2 regions of the Collinsella sp. AM23-17 genome follow, and region 2 is predicted to be linked to the other one. Evidence: riboswitches for the same ligand, from Rfam matches in the RefSeq annotation. Region 2 holds a riboswitch; the other holds the start of a gene.
What was found. Region 2 has a riboswitch for thiamine pyrophosphate ahead of thiC (phosphomethylpyrimidine synthase ThiC). Riboswitches for the same ligand answer to the same signal wherever they lie in the genome.
Positions count from the first base shown of each region.

Region 1: linked by a shared signal. The riboswitch ahead of thiM (hydroxyethylthiazole kinase) and the one ahead of thiC (phosphomethylpyrimidine synthase ThiC) in region 2 are both predicted to bind thiamine pyrophosphate.

Region 1 is NZ_QRHU01000008.1:89,358-98,545, forward strand. It holds gene DW645_RS04395 (alpha/beta hydrolase) at 176-841, shown strand; gene DW645_RS04400 (uracil-xanthine permease family protein) at 903-2,237, opposite strand; gene DW645_RS04405 (5-methyltetrahydropteroyltriglutamate--homocysteine S-methyltransferase) at 2,360-3,493, opposite strand; gene DW645_RS04410 (LysR family transcriptional regulator) at 3,649-4,545, opposite strand; gene DW645_RS04415 (HAD-IIB family hydrolase) at 4,556-5,464, opposite strand; TPP riboswitch at 5,628-5,738, shown strand; gene thiM (hydroxyethylthiazole kinase) at 5,790-6,629, shown strand; gene DW645_RS04425 (thiamine-binding protein) at 6,633-6,974, shown strand; gene DW645_RS04430 (thiamine phosphate synthase) at 6,971-7,666, shown strand; gene DW645_RS04435 (patatin family protein) at 7,829-8,698, opposite strand; gene DW645_RS04440 (GGDEF domain-containing protein) at 9,019-9,188, shown strand, end outside.
Region 2 is NZ_QRHU01000012.1:70,179-79,366, reverse strand. It holds gene DW645_RS05995 (hypothetical protein) at 1-200, shown strand, start outside; gene DW645_RS05990 (hypothetical protein) at 285-503, shown strand; gene DW645_RS05985 (Bax inhibitor-1 family protein) at 521-979, shown strand; gene DW645_RS05980 (TIGR02452 family protein) at 1,120-2,253, shown strand; gene DW645_RS05975 (SGNH/GDSL hydrolase family protein) at 2,332-2,991, shown strand; gene DW645_RS05970 (pentapeptide repeat-containing protein) at 3,071-3,682, shown strand; gene thiD (bifunctional hydroxymethylpyrimidine kinase/phosphomethylpyrimidine kinase) at 3,828-4,658, opposite strand; gene thiC (phosphomethylpyrimidine synthase ThiC) at 4,837-6,171, opposite strand; TPP riboswitch at 6,164-6,279, opposite strand; gene DW645_RS05955 (hypothetical protein) at 6,343-6,864, shown strand; gene DW645_RS05950 (YaaA family protein) at 6,888-7,697, opposite strand; gene DW645_RS05945 (aminopeptidase) at 7,801-9,188, opposite strand, start outside.

The DNA of each region.
Region 1 (9,188 bases), on a different contig from region 2:
GCCCCGAGCCCCAGCACCGTTTAACAACGCCACCGCCGAGCTCCCCTCCAGCGGTGGCGTTTTCCATATGCGTCCGCAGGGGATGCCCGAGATTGTCTTTGGTCTAGCCCAACCGGCATACGCTGGCGTGCGACAATTGGAGCTGCCGATATCACAACACTGAGAGAAGCCCGTCATGGGAGCGCATCAAAAGCAGATAACCGTTTATTCGAATCATACGGAAAGCGCGCCTGTCATCTACCTTCCTGTGGTCGTGGGCGACGGCAGCGAGGTTTATAAGTGTTGCCGAGAGCTCGACTGTCCGCCATTCGCCCTCGTCACCATTGGCGGGCTCGATTGGAATCGCGAGCTGAGCCCCTGGGCATGCGACGGGACCGTACGCGATGCCGAGCCTTTCGGCGGCCAAGCTGCCGGTTTTCTTGATGAGCTGCTGAATCAGATAATCCCCCAGGTCGAGTCATCGCTTCCTCAGCCGCCCACCTGGCGTGGCATTGCCGGTTACTCGCTCGCGGGCCTCTTCGCACTCTGGTCCCTCTGGCAAACCGACGCATTTGACCGCGCCGCGAGCGCATCGGGGTCGCTATGGTTTCCCGACTTTGTCGATCGCGCCAGCACGGCGCCATTTGCCGGCAGCCCGCAGGCTGTCTATCTGTCGCTCGGTAAAAAGGAGACCAAGACTCCCAACCGCATGATGCGGCACGTACTCGACGATACGCGCGCAATGGAAAAGCTGCTCGGCGAACGTGGTATTCCCACGACGCTGGAGCTCAACCCCGGCAATCACTTTTCCCAGACCGACTTGCGCATGGCCCGCGGCATCCACTGGATACTGACGCATTAAAAATGGTGCCCACGCGCATATACGCATGGGCACCATATCTTGTTTTAGCTGGACGCAGTTGTTACTCAGCAGCCTCCTCAAGCTCGGAGACGTCAAACTCAAAGTCGTTACCCGGCAGGATGGCGTTGAGCACGATGCCCACCAGCGAGCCCACGGCAAGGCCGGAAAGCGAAATCGTCACGCCGCCCAGCTCAAGCACGATGGCGCCGGCGGTGCTGTACGCAATGCCGAGCGAAAGCACGAGCACCAGGGCGGCCACCAGCACGTTGCGGTTGTTTTGGAAATCGACCTGGTTCTCGATGAGGTTGCGGACGCCCACGGCGCTGATCATGCCATAGAGCACGAGCGACACGCCGCCGATTACACACGCCGGCATGGCCGCAATGACAGCCGCGAACTTGGGGCAGAACGAGAGCACAATGGCACAACATGCGGCAATGCGAATCACGCGCGGGTCAAACACACGCGTTAGGGCAAGCACACCGGTGTTCTCGCCATAGGTGGTGTTAGCCGGAGCGCCAAAGAGCGATGCGAGAATGGTCGCCAGGCCGTCGCCAAGCAGCGTGCGATGCAGGCCAGGATCGGCGATGTAGTTACGCTCGCAAGTGGAGCCGATAGCCGAGATGTCACCGATATGCTCGATCATGGTCGCAAAGGCCAGCGGCATAATGGTGATGATGGCCGTCGTGGCAAGACCGCTATCGAACTGCGGGCCAAAGAGCGCAAACACGGTGTTATCCCACACGACGGGCAAGCCAACCCAGGGAGCGGCTGCGACGCCCGAGAAATCAACCTCGCCGAGCGCAGTCGCAACGGCATAGCTCACCACAACGCCCAGCAGAATCGGCACGATCTTGACCATGCCACGGCCCCAGATGTTGCAGATGACGATCACCGCCACAGCGACAACGGCAACAAGCCAATTGGTCTGGCAGTTGGCGATGGCAGAGCTTGCCAAGATCAGGCCGATGGAAATGACGATGGGGCCAGTCACTACCGGCGGGAAGAAGCGCATAACGCGCTTGGCACCAAACGCGCGAAACAGGGCCGCCAGCACCGGATAGAGCAGGCCGGCACAGGCTACACCTAGGCAGGCGTAGGGCAAAAGCTCGGCCTCGCCGTTGGGCGCGATGGCGGCATAGCCCGCGATAAAGGCAAACGAAGATCCCAAAAACGCTGGCACCTTGCCGCGCGATAGGAAGTGGAAGAGCAGCGTGCCCAGGCCGGCAAACAAAAGGGTCGCCGACACCGAGAGACCGGTGAGCACGGGTACGAGCACCGTGGCACCGAACATCGCGAATAGATGCTGCAGACCGAGTAGGAACATGCGCGGGCGACCGAGCGACGACGCATCGTAGATGGCATCGGCGACGGCGGGCGTCGAGGATTGGGACATGGATGTCCTTTCATAATGGAAGGGCGCCCGGGCATATCGGATTACCTGCCCGAACGATACGATCCGAACCATTGTACGCGATGCATGCCGCTCCGACCACGACGCCCCTGCGAACGGCAGCACTACTTCCAGATGCGCTCGGCGATGCGTTTGACCAGGGCGATCTTTGCCCACTGCTCGTCCTCGGTCAGCTTGTTGCCAATCTCGCAGCTGGCAAAGCCGCACTGGGGCGACAGGTACAGGTTCTCGAGCGGCACGTACTTTGCGGCTTCGCGGATGCGCTCGACGATGGCGTCCTCGTTCTCGAGCTCTGCCGCCTTGGTGGTTACCAAGCCCAGCACGACCTTCTTGCCGGGAGCGACGTACTTGAGCGGCTCAAAGCCGCCGGCGCGCGGCGTGTCGAACTCCAGATAGAACGCATCGACATTCTCATGTGCGAACAGGTACGGCGCGATGGGATCGTAGCCGCCCTCAAAGGCATAGGTGGAGTGGTAGTTGCCGCGGCACACGTGCGTGTTGACAACCAGATCGTCGGGCTTGCCCTCGATGGCGGCGTTGTTGAGCGCCACGCCCAGCTCGCTCACCCTTTGCAGGTCAACCGGGCTCATGCCAGTCTTGGACACAAAGTCGGTATCGCAATAGATGCCCCAGGTGCAGTCATCAAACTGGATGTTGCGGCAACCCGCTGCGTACAGGTCGGCGATCACCGTGCGATAAGCGGCTGCAATTGCGTCGGCAAGTTCCTCATCGGTCTTATAGACAGCGCGCAGGCTCTCCTGCTGGCCATCGCAGCGGTCGAGCGTAACCTCCGAGAACGTCTGGATCGGCGCCGGAATGGTCTGACGCGCAACCTGACCCTCCCCCTCGAGTGCCTTGACAAACTTAAAGTGCTCGACGAAGGGGTGGTTCTCGCCGCTGATGGGGCCGGTCACCACGGCGGTGTCAGCCGTGGTCTCCTCGTCGTGGAACATATAGCCCGTACGCGAGGTGCGGCGTTCAATGCCGTTGAGCCCCCACATAAAGTCGAGGTGCCAGTAACTGCGACGAAACTCGCCATCGGTAATCACCTGCAGGCCAGCGGCCTTTTGCTTGTCCACCAGGTCGCGAATAGCCTCATCCTCGACGGCCTTAAGCCCCTCGGCATCAAGCGTGCCTGCCGCATAGGCAGCGCGGGCATCCTTTACGGCCTGCGGACGAAGAAAACTGCCGACGATATCGGCACGAAACGGCGCGTTCGGTTGAATCGAAGTGCTCATAGATATCTCCCTTTGCATTGGTTGCTTTACTGGGACAGAGTATGAGCGCTCATATAGCCATCGTAAAATATACGTTTATAACAGTTTGATATAGATGCTTCCTATATCAGTTGGGACTGCCATGAAGAGATTTGACCTGTACAGGACGCAGCAGTCTAGATATGCTGACGGATCGCGTCGATATAGGCTTGACCGTAGCGCGTAAGCGTCGTGTTCTTGCGCGTGATGATGCCGATCTCCATGTACTCATCCACATCGAGCGGAATCGAGATAATGCCGGGGCCGTTGAGTTCGTGGCTAATCACGCCCGAGCACACCGTGTAGCCGTTGAGGCCCATGGCCAAATTGAACAACGTCGCACGGTCGCGCACGCGGATATTCTTGCGACGCTCAAACGTCGAGGTCAGCTCCTCGGAATAGTAAAACGAGTTGTAGCTGCCCTGCTCGTAGGACAGGAACGGGTAGTCTTCCAGATCCTCGAGCGTCACGCTGGAGCGGTCCGCCAGCGGATGGTCGGCACAGACGAAGATATGCGGCGTGGCACAGAAGAGCCCTTCGAACACGAGCTCGTTGGCCGCCAGCATGCGCTCGATAACCTCGCGGTTGTGCTCGGACAGATACAGGATGCCCAGCTCGCTTTTCATGTGCGCGACATCCTCGATAATCTCGTGGGTCTGCTCCTCGCGTAGGGTAAAGTCATAGCGCGCGGCATCGAACTCACGGATCACATCGACAAACGCGTTGACGGCAAAGGAATAATGCTGGCAGCTCACACTAAAGTGCGGCACCTGCTCGGACGCGCCCTTGTACTTGCCTTCGAGCAGATCCGCCTGATCGAGCACCTGGCGCGCGTAGCCCAAGAAGGTCTCGCCCTCCTCGGACACAATGACACCCTTGTTGGTGCGCTCAAAGATGTGCACACCCATCTCGTTTTCGAGATCGCGGATCGACGCGGTAATCGAAGGCTGCGACACAAAGAGCCGGCGCGAGGCCTCGGTGATGCTGCCGCATTCGGCAACTTTGACGACATACCTGAGCTGTTGAAGCTTCATGATGGCCTCCCTAGACGTCCGCGAAACCCGAACCCGCCGCATCTGCCTGACGCATAAACGACGGCATCTCCCCCGTCGCGGCGCAGGCGGCAATCTGATGCAGAGCCCCGGCAACCGCATCGTCTGCCGCAGCGCCGATATGCCAGCGCGCGGCAGCCGTGACGGCCTCGTTGGCATTGGCGACTGCAACGGAGTTGGGGACGGCACCGATCATGGGCAGGTCGTTATCGGAATCGCCAAATACGGCCACCTCGTCGGACGTCAGGTCCAAAGCGCGCGCCAGCTCCAGCGCAGCGCAACCCTTGTCCCAACCTGCTGGAAGAATGTCGAACAGGCGCACACGATTGTTGGGAAACACAAGCGAGAGTTCCGGCACCTCAGCGGCAACGCGCTCGCGGAGCTCCGCGAGCTCCTCACGCGAACGAGCACTCCAGATATTCGCCTTGAACACCGACGCGTCATCGACGACAGGACGGCACGGGGCCTCTTCGCCCTTGAGCCATGCGTTGCCGCCCGACTCCATGGCGCGGCGCACACGCTCGGGGTCGCTCGTCACACAATAGGCATCGTTATTCCAAAAGTCATCGCCTAAGCTGTAGACCTTCAGATAGGTATCGTCGGTTTCTTCTTCCAGATAGGCGGCCAAACGCATGAGTGCGTCGCTATCGGTCGCATGCGAGGCTACCACCTCGCCGTCCACAAACATGACCTGGCCGTTGCAGAACGCGCCGGTCGAGAAGCACTCGGCGCGATTGCGGAACATCCAGCCCATCGCGGAGGGCTGGCGACCCGAAACCGGGCCAAAGTGCAGACCCGCCGCCTGCATGGCATGAATGCCCTCGATGGCGTAGTCGCTGGCGCCGTCATGCCCGGCTGGAATCAGCGTATCGTCCATATCGGTCAGCACAAGTTTAATCATAAGGCCCCCTCGGTCATTCTTAATCCCGTCTATTGTACCGACCTGCCAAAAAGAGACAGGTTTATATTGGCAGGTTTTATCTGGGAAAACGCAAAGCCCCAGTTGTTACCTGCCAAAATAAACCTGTCCCTTATTGGCAGGTGCGCTAGTATAGGGAACAACAGATTCGATGCGGGAGTGCCGGCGGTGCAAACCACAAGGCTGAGAGGGCATAGGGCCCAATCCTTTGAACCTGTCAGTTAATGCTGGCGTAGGGAGCATGCCGCCTTTACAGGGGCGCTGTCTATGCACAGCGCCCCTTTTCTATGCCAAGGAGGCATGTGCAGTGATCGATTCGGAACAGCTTAAGCAAAATGTGGTCAAGGCCGTGGAGAAGATTCGCGCCACCAATCCCATGGCGGGCTCCATCACCAACACGGTGACGATTGACTTTGTCGCCAACGCGCAGCTCGCCGTGGGCGGATCGGCCGCCATGGTCTATCTGCCCGACGAGGGCGAGGCGCTCGTTGCCGGCGGCGGCGCCATCTATCTGAACATGGGCACACTCTTCCCCATCTACGAGCAGACGATTCCCCGCGCGGCCAAGGCGGCACACGACGCCGGCAAGCCCTGGGTGCTCGATCCGGTGGGCCTGGGCATCGGCAGCCTGCGCACCCAACTGGTAAACGAACTCAAGCAGTACAAACCCGCCATCGTGCGCGGCAATGCCTCCGAGATTATCGCGCTCGCCGGCCTGTGGGGCCTTGAGGGCGAAGCGGCCGATCTGAGTCGCGTGCGCGGTGTCGATACCACCGACACGGTAGACGCCGCCCGCGGCGCCGCCGTGGCGCTCGCCCGCTACACCGGCGGCGCCGTTGTGGTCTCGGGCGAAGTCGACCTGATTACCGACGGCACGACCGTGGCCAAGTCCCACGGCGGCAGCCCGCTCATGTCCAAAATCACCGGCTGCGGTTGCTCGCAGGGCGGTGTGCTGGCTGTGTACGCCTGCGCTGCCGATCCGTTTACGGCAGCCATCTGTGGCACCGCCGTCTACAACGTTGCCGGCACGCGTGCCGCCGCTGTCGCCGATGCCCCGGCAAGCTTTAAGGTCGCCTTTATCGACGAGCTCTATCGCGCAACCGCCCAGGACATCGCCGATAACCAACTCGAGCTCGAGGAGGCATAAGGCATGTCCGAGCCCGCAACCAATGCCGGTATGAACACGCTCGTCGCCGTAGCCATCGCCCCGTGCGGCACCGGCGACGAGCTGTCCGCCGAGGTCGCCGAGGTCGTACGCGTCATTCGCGAGAGCGGCCTTCCCAACCGCACCACCTCGATGTTCACCGAGATCGAGGGTGACTGGGACGAAGTCATGCAGGTCGTGCGCGACGCAACCTTTGTGTTGGCGAGCAAGGGCATCCGCACCGAAGTCGTGCTCAAGGCCGATATTCGACCCGGATTTACCGACACCATGACTGGCAAGCTCGAGCGCATGGAAGCGCAGATCAAAAAGCAGGAGGAAGCACAGTGAGCATCCGCGACAACCTTGATATCTCGGCCTATCTGGTACTCGGCCCCGAAAACACCCTCGGACGCCCCGTGGGCGATGTGGTGGCCCAGGCGCTCGACGCCGGCTTTACCTGCATTCAGGTGCGTTCCAAGGTGGCAAGCGCCCGCGAGATCATCGCACTGACGGGCGATACCGCGCAGGCCATCGCTCAGGCCGGCAAAACCGGGCAGGTCGCGCTGCTGATCGACGACCGCCTTGACTGCGTACTTGCCGCACGCGAGCAGGGTATTGCCGTCGACGGCGTGCATGTTGGCCAGAGCGACATCCCCGTCGAGGTCTGCCGCAATCTTTTGGGCCCCGATGCCATCGTGGGTCTTTCGGCCCGCTGCGAGGAGATGCTCGAGTACGTCAAGACCGCCGACATGAGCCTGGTCGATTACCTGGGCGTAGGCCCGCTCCACGAGACCGAAACCAAGCGCGACTGCGGACGTGCGGCCGACGGCTCCATCATCACCAAGAGCTTTGAGGACCTGGCCGCCCTCCATGCGGCAAGCCCCGTCCCCATTGTGGTGGGCGGCGGCGTCAAGACGGCCGATCTGCCGCAACTCAAGTCCACCGGCGTCGACGGCTTCTTTGTGGTGAGCGCCGTCTGCAGCGCCGACGACCCCTACGCCGCAGCCGAGGAGCTCGTCGATACCTGGCAGCAAGCATAGACCTATGCCGAGCAGCTGCTCCGCAGCCTCATATCTTCAAGAGCGGAAAGCGCATCCCAGTTTGGACGTCCATTCTGGGACGCGCTTTCCGCATAGAGGACCAGCGGGAAACTGCGTCCCAGTCTGAACGCTGATTACGGGATGCAGTTTCCGGCGTAGTCCCTACCCCGCCAGATACGCTTCCAGCGCGGGCAACGTCGTCTCCGCATCACGACGACCGACCTGATAGATGCGCTCGAGCTCATCGGGCTCGCGGCACAGCGACGGCACCTTCACCGATTCGCTGGGCCGCACCACAAAGATCTCGCCGGCAGCCTCGCGACGCGCCAGGTCATCGAGCGTGGCATTGTAGACCTCGTGCCGATGCTCAAGCGCCGCAACAAACTCCGGATAGTGACGATACACGCGACGCAGCATAGGCATCACGCTATTGGGCTGCTTTACAAAGCCCGCCGGCTGCGTCAGCACCACCACGTTGCGGTCATAGCCTTGCTCAAACAGCCAAGCGCTGGGAATGGAATCGGCAACACCGCCATCCAAGTACTTACGACCCTCGATGGCAACAGGACGCGTCGCCACGGGAATCGCCGACGACGCCCGGATCCACTCAATATCGCGCTCGTCGCCATAGGGCAGGTCATGGTAGACGGCCTGCCCCGTCTTAAGATCGGTACATACGCACGTAAACCGCATGGGGCAGGCGCGATATGCCTCCAGATCGATGGGATCGCGCTCGATGGGTACCTCATGATAGGCAAACTCGGCATTGAACATATCGCCGGTTCGCAACCAGCTCGTCACGCTCGCATAGCGCTTGTCGGCGCAATAGGCCTTGTTGTAGCGAATGGCGCGGCCGATCTGGCGCGATTTAAAGTTGTAGCCAAACGCCGCGCCCGCCGAGACACCCACCATATGGTCGCAGGTTAAGCCGTGCTCCATCCATACGTCGAGCACGCCCGCCGTATACATACCGCGGTAGCCGCCTCCCTCGAGCGCAAGTCCCACCGTGGGCGTCGTATCTGGCTGTGCCATGCGACCATCTCCGTTCCTGCGTTTTAAAACGAAACAAGTATACCCGTCAACATATATCGTCTCAGTTGCATTTTCTTCAAACATCGCATCATTGCGCTACCGTTTGGCGAATAATAGCCACCCGCGGCAGAGACACCCATATACAATCCTATACTGTTATTTTTACTTAGCAGGTATTGGCAGAGAACACTGGCCGACAAATAAACCCAATGACGCAGCAAGGCAGGGGCCTGGATACACGCAAAACGTGAGTAACAACGCGCGTACACAACGAGCTCGCCCGACGCGATCCACCCCGACCTCAGAAAGCCGCTTACAGCATGGACACTGACAGCAATTACACCGAAACGCTCGAAAAGACCGTCCGTGACCTTCTCGAGCGTCAGGAGGATCTGATCAGGACCGCCTTTACCGACCAGCTCACCGGACTTGGCAACCGCGGCGGCTTTGCCCGTTCCTTAGAGGAAATCTGGGAACAGGAACTGCCCGT
Region 2 (9,188 bases):
AGATTGTCTCGTCCACGGGCTTTGGCTTAACGGTCCACGGTGTTCGTACGGCAACGTATAAAGTTCGTTTTGGCGGGCATGCGACCGAGTTGTATCTGGAGGACCAGGCGCGCGAACGGCCGGACGGCTCGCAGGCCCACGTGATGCGTTGGTGGGTCTGGGCGTTTGACCGCGCGCTCGAGGGCGAGCGCCGTAGGTAGGGACGCACGGCGTTCGGGTACAATGGTAGGAATCTTGTCATCTGCTGCGCCGTCATTCGCGGCGCTTTTTGAAAGGACGAAGCTATGAACGATATCCAGGGCTATCAGAACGGCCCCGTCGAGACCGGCGCAAGCCGCGCCAAGGAGATGTCGCCGCGCGCGTACAATCTCGCCATGTCTGCCCTGATCTTCTTGGGCTTTTGCGCCATGGGCGCCGGCGCCTACTTTACGAGCACCATGTCGTTTGCGCGCATGATGATGAGCGGGGCCGCCCTGCCGCTGGTTTTGGCTCGTTTATCCTGACCATTGTCGGCATCGTCATGATGTCAGCTGCCGCCAGCAAGCAGTCCGTGGGCCTGTCCCTTGTGGGCTACGTAATCTTTGCGAGTACCTTTGGCCTGACCGCGTCGTTTGGCCTTGCCAACTACGACCTGCCCACCATCAACACTGCCTTTATCGCCACGGCCGCCATCACCTTTGTCTTTGGCGCCTTGGGCGTGACGTTCCCCAAGTTTTTCCAGCGCGTATATGGCATCGGTTTTGGCATTCTGCTCGCCACTATTCTGGTTGAGATCGTGCTGATGTTCATGGGCGTCTCGCAGACCATCACCGACCTGATCGTGATCGTGGTGTTCGCCGGCTTTATTGGTTACGACACCTATGTTGCCACGACGGTGCCACCCACGCTGCCCAACGCCGTGCTCATGGCATCCAACCTGTTCGTGGACATCATCAACGTGTTCTTGCGCATTCTGAACATCCTCGGCCGTCGCGATTAAAGCGCGGCATTGCGATGCTTCCTGCCGGACACGGTAAAACGATGCGAAAGGCGGTCCTTCGGGGCCGTCTTTTTTGTGCGCGGCGGGGTATCATGGATGAGAAAAGCCGATAGCGGCAGCGACAGGAAAGGTGACCACTTATGGCAGACGTCGACAACAGGAACCGTAACCACAGGTCCAACCGAGCGGGTCAGCCCAATCCCAAGCGCGAGGCCCGTGCCAAGGCCGCCGAGCGCCATGTGATGACTGTGTCCGAGGCCTGCGCCAAGGATATCGAGCGTTCGCTTGCCGGTGTTCGCGAGTTTGACGGCATGCCCACCGGCTTTGTCGCGGCGATGAAGGCCAAGGTTCAGACTGCTGTGGCCCCCGAAGAGCAGGTCGCCGAGGACGTCGAGAACGCGGAGACTGCCGAGGTCGAGGCAGCGCCCGAGACCGAGGCGGCGCCCGAGCCCGTCGAGGAGCCTGCCGAGGAAATCGCCGAAGTTGAGTCCGCGCCTGCTGAGGAGCCCGCTCCGGTCCTGCCCGAGGTCACTGTGCTTGATGCCTCCGCCACGCAGGCAATCCTCGATAACGGTCGCGGCTATGCGCAGTTCTGCGACATGGCCGTGCTCGCCTTTGCCTCGTTTACCAATCCGGGCGGTGGATATATTCAGGGTTATCTGGGCCAGGAGGCCACGTTGTGCGCCGATTCGTATCTGTACAACGTCCTCGATAAGCAGCGTAAATGGTACGGCGAGAACCGTCGCCGCAACATCAACTGTGAGCTGTACCGCAACCGTGCGCTGGTGGTGCCCGCGGTGCGCTTCGAGCGCAAGCATGTGCACGCCTATGCCGACGTGATCGTCGCCGCTGCACCCAACGCCAAGCGTGCTCGCCAGGAGTACCGCGTGAGCGACGATGCCTTGCTTGACGCCCTGCGCGACCGCATTCGCTTTGTGCTTGCTATCTGCGATGAGCTTGGCCGCGAGAAGCTCGTAGTGGGTGCTTGGGGCTGCGAGAACAACGGCTTTGACGCAGAGGCCGTGGCCGAGCTCTTCCGCAAGGAGCTCGCATCGGGCGACTTCAAGGTCAAGCAGGTCTTCTTTGCCGTGCCCTCTACGCGCTGGGACGAGGACTTCGCCAAATTCGAGCACGTGCTGGCAAACTTCCCCGAGCGAAACGAGGAGTCCTATGCTCAGGTTGCCGCCCGCGCCGCAGCCGCCCGTGCCGCCGAGCAGGCTCAGGCCGCTGCCGAGGATGACGAGGATGACGACGACTGGCGCAAGTACCTGTAAACGGTGCTCGTGATGCGATATACCGAGCCGACGGGAGAGGCTGCTCCTGTCGGCTTTTTATTGAGTGGGGAGCTTACGATGAAAAACGTTCTGTGCTTTGGTGACAGCAACACCTATGGTTACGATCCGGCGGGCATGCGCGACGGTACCGCGGTGCGCTATGCGCAGGATGTGCGCTGGTGTGGCGTGGTCCAACGTGACTTAGGCGAGGGCTGGCATGTAATTGAAGAAGGCCTCAACGGCCGCACGACGGTACGCGACGACATGTGCCATCTGGACACTAACCTCAACGGCATTCGCGCGCTTCCGATGCTGCTCGAGGCTCATAAGCCGCTGGACGCCATTGTGATCATGCTGGGCACCAACGACTGTAAGACGGTCTTTAACGTGACAGCTTCCGATATCGCCCGTGGCGCCATGGCGCTGATTCGCGCCGTCCGCGCGTTTCCGTGGACCGACGCCGCGCCTTGCCCGCGCATCCTGCTGATGGCTCCTATCAAGATCAAGCCGCAGATCGCCGATATATATATGACCGATTTTGACGAGCGTTCCGTCGAGGCATCTGAACATTTTGGCGAGTACTATGCGCACGTGGCCGAGCAGTTTGGCTGCGACTTTTTGAATGCCGCCGAGTTTGCCGAGCCGGGCGATATTGACTATCTGCATATGATGCCCGAAAGCCACGAGAGCTTGGGACATGCCGTGGCAGCCAAGCTCCAAGAGATGCTCGGTGAGTAGCGCGACCCCAAGCCACCGCAAAGGGGACAGGCACCTTTGTGGTGGTTTTGCCCGGGTAAACGAACGGATTGGCTGCCATATGGGCATGGACGAGCTCATCGACCTCTTTGCCGAGGGCGATGAGCTCGTCTCCAATACCGCTTTTGAGGATTTGGATCTTGCCTGCGACGTGGCGAACGGCGCGACCTTCGATGGCGTCGTGTTCCGATCATGCGAGTTCGATAGCGTTGACTGGAGCGGCTCGACGTTTCGCGACGTGGTGTTTCGCGGTTGCCGCTTTATCCGCTGCAACATGGAAGGTTGCTGGCTCAACCGCTGCGACTTCGTTGACTGCTCGGCGCCGGGGCTCAACTTGCTCAGGGCGCGTCTGTCGAGCGTGTCGTTTACATCGTGCGATTTGAGCTATGCGAACCTTTCGGAGGGAAGCATTGGCCCCATGGCTGCGCGTGACACGCGTTTGACCGAGGCCGCACTCCAGGGGGCAAAGCTGGGGCAATTGCGCTTGGACGGCTGCGACCTGACGCGAATCGATGTGTTCAAGACGCCGCTTTCCGGCGTGGATGTATCGTGTTGTACGTTCGCGGCTCCTGTCGTCTCGGGCGACTACCATGAGCTGCGTGGCCTGACGGTTAATGCCGAGCAGGCGTTGGCACTCTCGGGTCTGCTCGGCATCCAGCTCGCCGACGAATAGGCGCCCCGGTCCTTTGCTCGACCGCTATCTAAAATCAAACCGTCGCAACATCCGATGATTTTTCGCGTTTGCACGATTTTCATCGAATGTTGCGACGGTTTTTGGTGCAAGGTAGCCTGTCTTTTTTTGGCAGGTTACTGGCTATTTAGTACTGCCACATGTGGTTGACAGGGCCGGAGCCTTTGCCCATGTCAAAGCCGGCGGCGAGAGCACCCGTTAGGTAGGCCTTGCCGGCGTTGACGGCATCGGCAAGATCCATGCCCTGGGCCAGCGCGCAGGCGATGGCGGACGAAAGCGTGCAGCCGGTGCCGTGTGTGTTGTCGGTCTCGATGCGCTTGTGGCGGAACCACGTGGTGAGCGGATCGCCCAGATGGTTGCCCTCGTCATCGAGCGGCGCGGGTTCGGCCAATACATCGTTGGCCTCGTTGACAAGATGCCCACCCTTAACGAGGGATGCGCAACCAAAGCGGCGGGTGAGGAGCATGGCAGCATTTTGCTGTGTGCGCTCGGAGTCGACCTCGTAGTCAAGCAGGGCCATGGCCTCGGGAATATTGGGCGTGATGACGGTTGCTAGTGGGAACAGGCGGCGGGTGAGCGCCTCGGCGGCATCTTCGGCAATCAGCCGTGCGCCCGAGGTGGCTACCATGACGGGGTCGACGACCACGTTTGTCGCGTTCCAGGCGCTCAGGCGGTCGGCGATAACCTCGATAATCTCGGCAGAGGAAACCATGCCGATCTTGACGGCGCTGGGGCGGATATCGTCAAATACGGCGTCAATCTGCGCAGCGACGATATCAGGGGAGATATTCTGCACGGCGGTGACACCGAGCGTGTTTTGTGCGGTGATGGCGGTGATGGCCGTCTCGGCATACAGGCGGTGCGCCGTGATGGTCTTGATGTCGGCCTGAATGCCGGCGCCACCGCTGGAATCGGATCCTGCGATGGATAGAACGGCAGGTACCTTACTGCGATCCATGTTTGCTCCCTTGTTCGGTCGGAATCAAATGGGTCTTTAAGCCAGCATTATAAAGATGCCCGGGCCGACTCTATGTCGAACCCGGGCGGGCGATGCAATCTTTACGCAAATGTAAGCAAATGTTCACACGTCAACAATTGACGAACACCATGTTACCGATTGTGGCTCCGGTGACGAGTTAGTCCTCCATGCCGAGGTCGATCGTCGTGCCTTCGAACACCTTGTTAACGGTGCGGACGGCGCACATCTTGCCACACATGGTGCAGGTGCCCTCGGTGGCGGCGGGGGACTCCTCGTAGCGCTTCTTACCGGTGACCGGGTCGAGAGCACACTCCCACATGGCATCCCAGTCGAGCTTGCGGCGTGCCTGGCCCATCTTGTCGTCCATGTCGCGGGCGTGCGGCACCTTTTTGGCGATATCGGCGGCGTGTGCGGCGATCTTGGTGGCCATGAGGCCGTCGAGCACATCCTGGGCGTTAGGCAGGCATAGGTGCTCGGCCGGTGTCACGTAGCACAGGAAGTCGGCACCGGAGCTGGCGGAGATAGCGCCGCCGATGGCAGCGGTGATGTGGTCGTAGCCCACGCCGATATCGGTCACCAGCGGCCCGAGCACATAGAACGGGGCGTTGTGGCACAGGCGCTTCTGCAGTTTCATGTTGGCGGCGATCTCGTCGAGCGCCATGTGACCCGGGCCCTCGACCATGACTTGGACGCCGGCGGCCCAGGCGCGCTTGCACAGCTTGCCCAGCTCGATCATCTCGGCGGTCTCGGTGGCGTCATTGGAGTCGTAGAGACAGCCCGGGCGGCAGGAGTCGCCGAGCGAGATGGTCACGTCGTACTCGTGGCAGATCTCGAGCAGCTCGTCAAAGTACTCGTAGAAGGGGTTTTCGTTGCCGGTAACCTCCATCCAGCCAAATAGCAGCGAGCCGCCGCGGCTGACAATGTTCATGAGGCGGCCGGTCTCCTTAAAGGTCATGGTGACCGATTTGTTGATGCCGCAGTGGATGGTCATAAAGTCCACGCCGTCCTCGGCGTGCGCGCGCACGACCTCGAACAGGTCGTCCTTGGTGAGCTTGACCAGCGGCTTTTCCATGTAGCCGATGGCGTCGTACATGGGGACGGTGCCTACCATGAGCGGCGTCTCGTCGATGAGCTGCTGGCGGAACTGGCGCGTCTTGCCCGAGTTGGAGAGGTCCATGATGGCGTCGGCGCCAAAGTCCTCGGCGATCTTGACCTTCTTCCATTCCTCGGCGGCATCTGCCTTGTCGCCCGAGATGCCCAGGTTCACGTTGACCTTGGTGGACAGGCCCTCACCGACGCCAAAGGCGCGCATGCCCTTTTTGATGTGCACGATGTTGGCGGGAATGGCGATGCGGCCGTCGGCCACGCGCTCGCGGATGTACTCGGGGTCGCGATGCTCGCGCTCGGCGACCTCCTTCATCTGCGGTGTGATCTGCCCGGCGCGGGCGAAGTCGATTTGCGTGACGAGCTTGGGCTCGGTCTGTGTGCTCATTGGCACGGCTCCCTTCGTTGGCATTACCCATATCAGGTTTGCGGGTCAGGGCGGGCGCGCCCAGTCTCAGCCTGCCGTCTTGTCCTGCAAGCTCCCCGTTTATGTAATGGGCTCAAGTATAGCTCGAATGGGTACGATTGGCCTAACGAGCGTGCCTGTGGGGAGGCGTACATGGAAGACAAGCATCTATATCGAGAGACACAATGGGATGTATCGGCCGAGGAAAGCCGTGCGCACCATGGCCTTGTCGCGATTGGTTTTGCGGTGCTTGCCGTGTTGGTGATTGCCTTTTGTATTTGGACGTTCGGCGGTCGCGGCGGCGCTGCGTGGGAGTTCGAGGCTGATGATAGCCTACCGATTATGACGGTGAGGAGTACTGGCGGTAATGCCAATACGCTCGCCGTTCCGGGCGATTATTGGTACCCGCGCGATGAGTTTGTGCAGTTGCAGCTGAGTGGTGGGTCCATTCCAGGTGAAGAAATCGAACGCGTGACGTTTGACGCGGCGCTCAAAACGCTCACGGTGAAGCTCAAAGATCAAGGAGATGTGCCCACGACCATGGATATCGTCCTGACGGAATGGCGTCTGGAGCCTCCGACGGGTGTTGCGGTGTCCGAGGTTGAGCACGTCAAGATTGTCTATCAGGACGGTTCGACAAACGGGATTGCAAAGGCCGATGGCTTGGCGGAGTAACGGAGTGTTTGGAAACGGCGGGCCTATTGTGCCTGCGCGTTCATGAAAACCAGGGTGTTTTTGTCTGAAAGCTCGGGGATGTGACGATAGCCGATGTTGAATGCGGTAAGTTCGCTTGCATCCTCGAGCTTGTTTTCTGCCATCCACCGCACCATGGAGCCGCGCGCCTTTTTGCTGGCGGTCGACCGTTGGATGGGCTTCCCGTTGCGGATACCCTCGCCAAAGAGGCATGTGACGGCCGTGGCGTCGCCCGCGAGGTGGGGCAGAACGGTTTTGGCATACTCTACGCTGGCAAGGTTGACGATCGTAGCGTTGGAGCCCGCCGGAGCGATGACCCGTGCGAGTTTGTCGCCCCAAAACGCGTAGAGGTCTCGGGCATCGTCGACGGCAAGCTTCGCCCCCATTTCGAGCCGATAGGGCGACACGCCGTGGAAGGGGCGTACGCATCCGTAAAGGCCCGAGAGGATCCACAGATGGTCTTGCAGCCATGCGAGCTGCGCGAAATCCATCACCTCGGGTGCCATGCTCTGGTATTGAATGCCGTGATAGGACATGACGGCAGGGGAGAGGTGACGGGCGAGTGCGGGATTGTCGAGATCGCCGTTTTTCAGGATGGGCCCGAATTCATGCAGGGTGTTGAGGCAAGGCCCCAGCAGTTTGTCACTCACGTTCCATAGCGCCTGCAGGCCGCCGCTGCCTTCATTCCGCTCGATATTTAGCAGTGCGCGGTGGAGGCGAGCCGTCTCGTGCACAAAAGGTGGAATGCCCAGGACTTCAAAAGCATCTTGGGCCGCGCGCATCTGTTTGGCGGGCGAAATGATGACCTGCAGCATGGACTCTCCTCTGCCAAAAAGAAAGTTGCGGTGGAATACGGTCTGTTTTGGTCGTTTATGGGCCAGTTTAGTCCGTATTTCACCGCAACTGATGAAGGGTCGGTTAGGCGCGCTCGATGAAGGCCTTGTAGCCGCGATAGGCCTCGTAGATATCGGCCTTGTTAGCGACCTCCCACAGGGCGTGCATGGACAGGACGGCAACACCGGAGTCGATGACGTTCATGCCGTACTTGGCCATGATGTAGGCGATGGTGCCGCCGCCACCTGCGTTGACGCGGCCGAGCTCGCAGGTCTGGAAGTCAACGCCCGCCTCGTCCATGATGTCGCGGATGAGGGCCACATACTCGGCGTCGGCGTCGTTAGAGCCGCCCTTGCCGCGGCTGCCCGTGTACTTGTTAAAGCACAGGCCGCGACCCATAAAGGCTGCGTTCTTGGTTTCGAACTTGCCGGCGTAGCCCGGGTCGAAGCCCGCGGACACGTCAGAGGAGAGCATGCGGCTGTGGGCGAGTGCGCGGCGCAGGGCCAGCGGGCTATCCTCGCCGGCGAGCGTCATGATCTCGGCGACGGTGTTCTCGAAGAAGCGGCTCGTCATGCCGGTGGCACCCACGGAACCAATCTCCTCCTTGTCGACGATGAGTGTGATGCTCGTGCGCTCGACATTGGCCACATTGATCTGGGCGAGCATGGAGGGGTAGGCGCAAACGCGGTCGTCATGGCCATAGCCCAGAATCATGGAGCGGTCGAGGCCCATGTCGCGGGCCGGGCCGGCGGGCACGACCTCGATCTCGGCGGAGAGGAAGTCCTCCTCCTCGACGTCGTACTGCTCCTTGAGGATATCCAGGAACATCTGCTTGACGGGCTCCTTGGGAGCGTCCTTGTCGTCCTCGTCAAACTTGACGGGGCGGCCGCCCACAATCACGTCGAGGATCTCGGCGTCGACGGCGTCCTTGGCGGGCTTGGCCATCTGCTCGCTCGAGAGGTGAATCAGCAGGTCGGAGATGGTAAAGACCGGGTCGTCAGCCTTGTCGCCGATGTTGATGTCGACGGTGGTGCCGTCCTTTTTGCAGATGACGCCCACAAGCGCGAGCGGGGAGGCCACCCAGTGGTAGCTCTTGACGCCGCCGTAGTAGTGCGTGTCGAGGTAGGCCATGTCGCCGGCCTCGAAGGCGGGATTTTGCTTGAGGTCCAGGCGAGGCGAGTCCACGTGGGCGCCCAGGATGTTAAAGCCCTGCTCGAGCGGGGCGGTTCCAAGGTTGACGAGCATAAGGTCCTTGCCGTGGTTGGCGGCGTACACCTTGTCGCCTGCCTTGAGCTCGCGGCCTTCGGCGATCACGGTCTCCAGGTCGACGTAGCCCGCCTCCTCGGCCATCTTGATGCCGGCCTTGACACACAGGCGCTCGGTCTTGTTCTCACTCAAAAACTGCTTATAGCCGCGGCAAAGCTCCTCGAGCTCCTCGATCTGCTGTGGCGTGTACTTTTTCCATGCGCAGG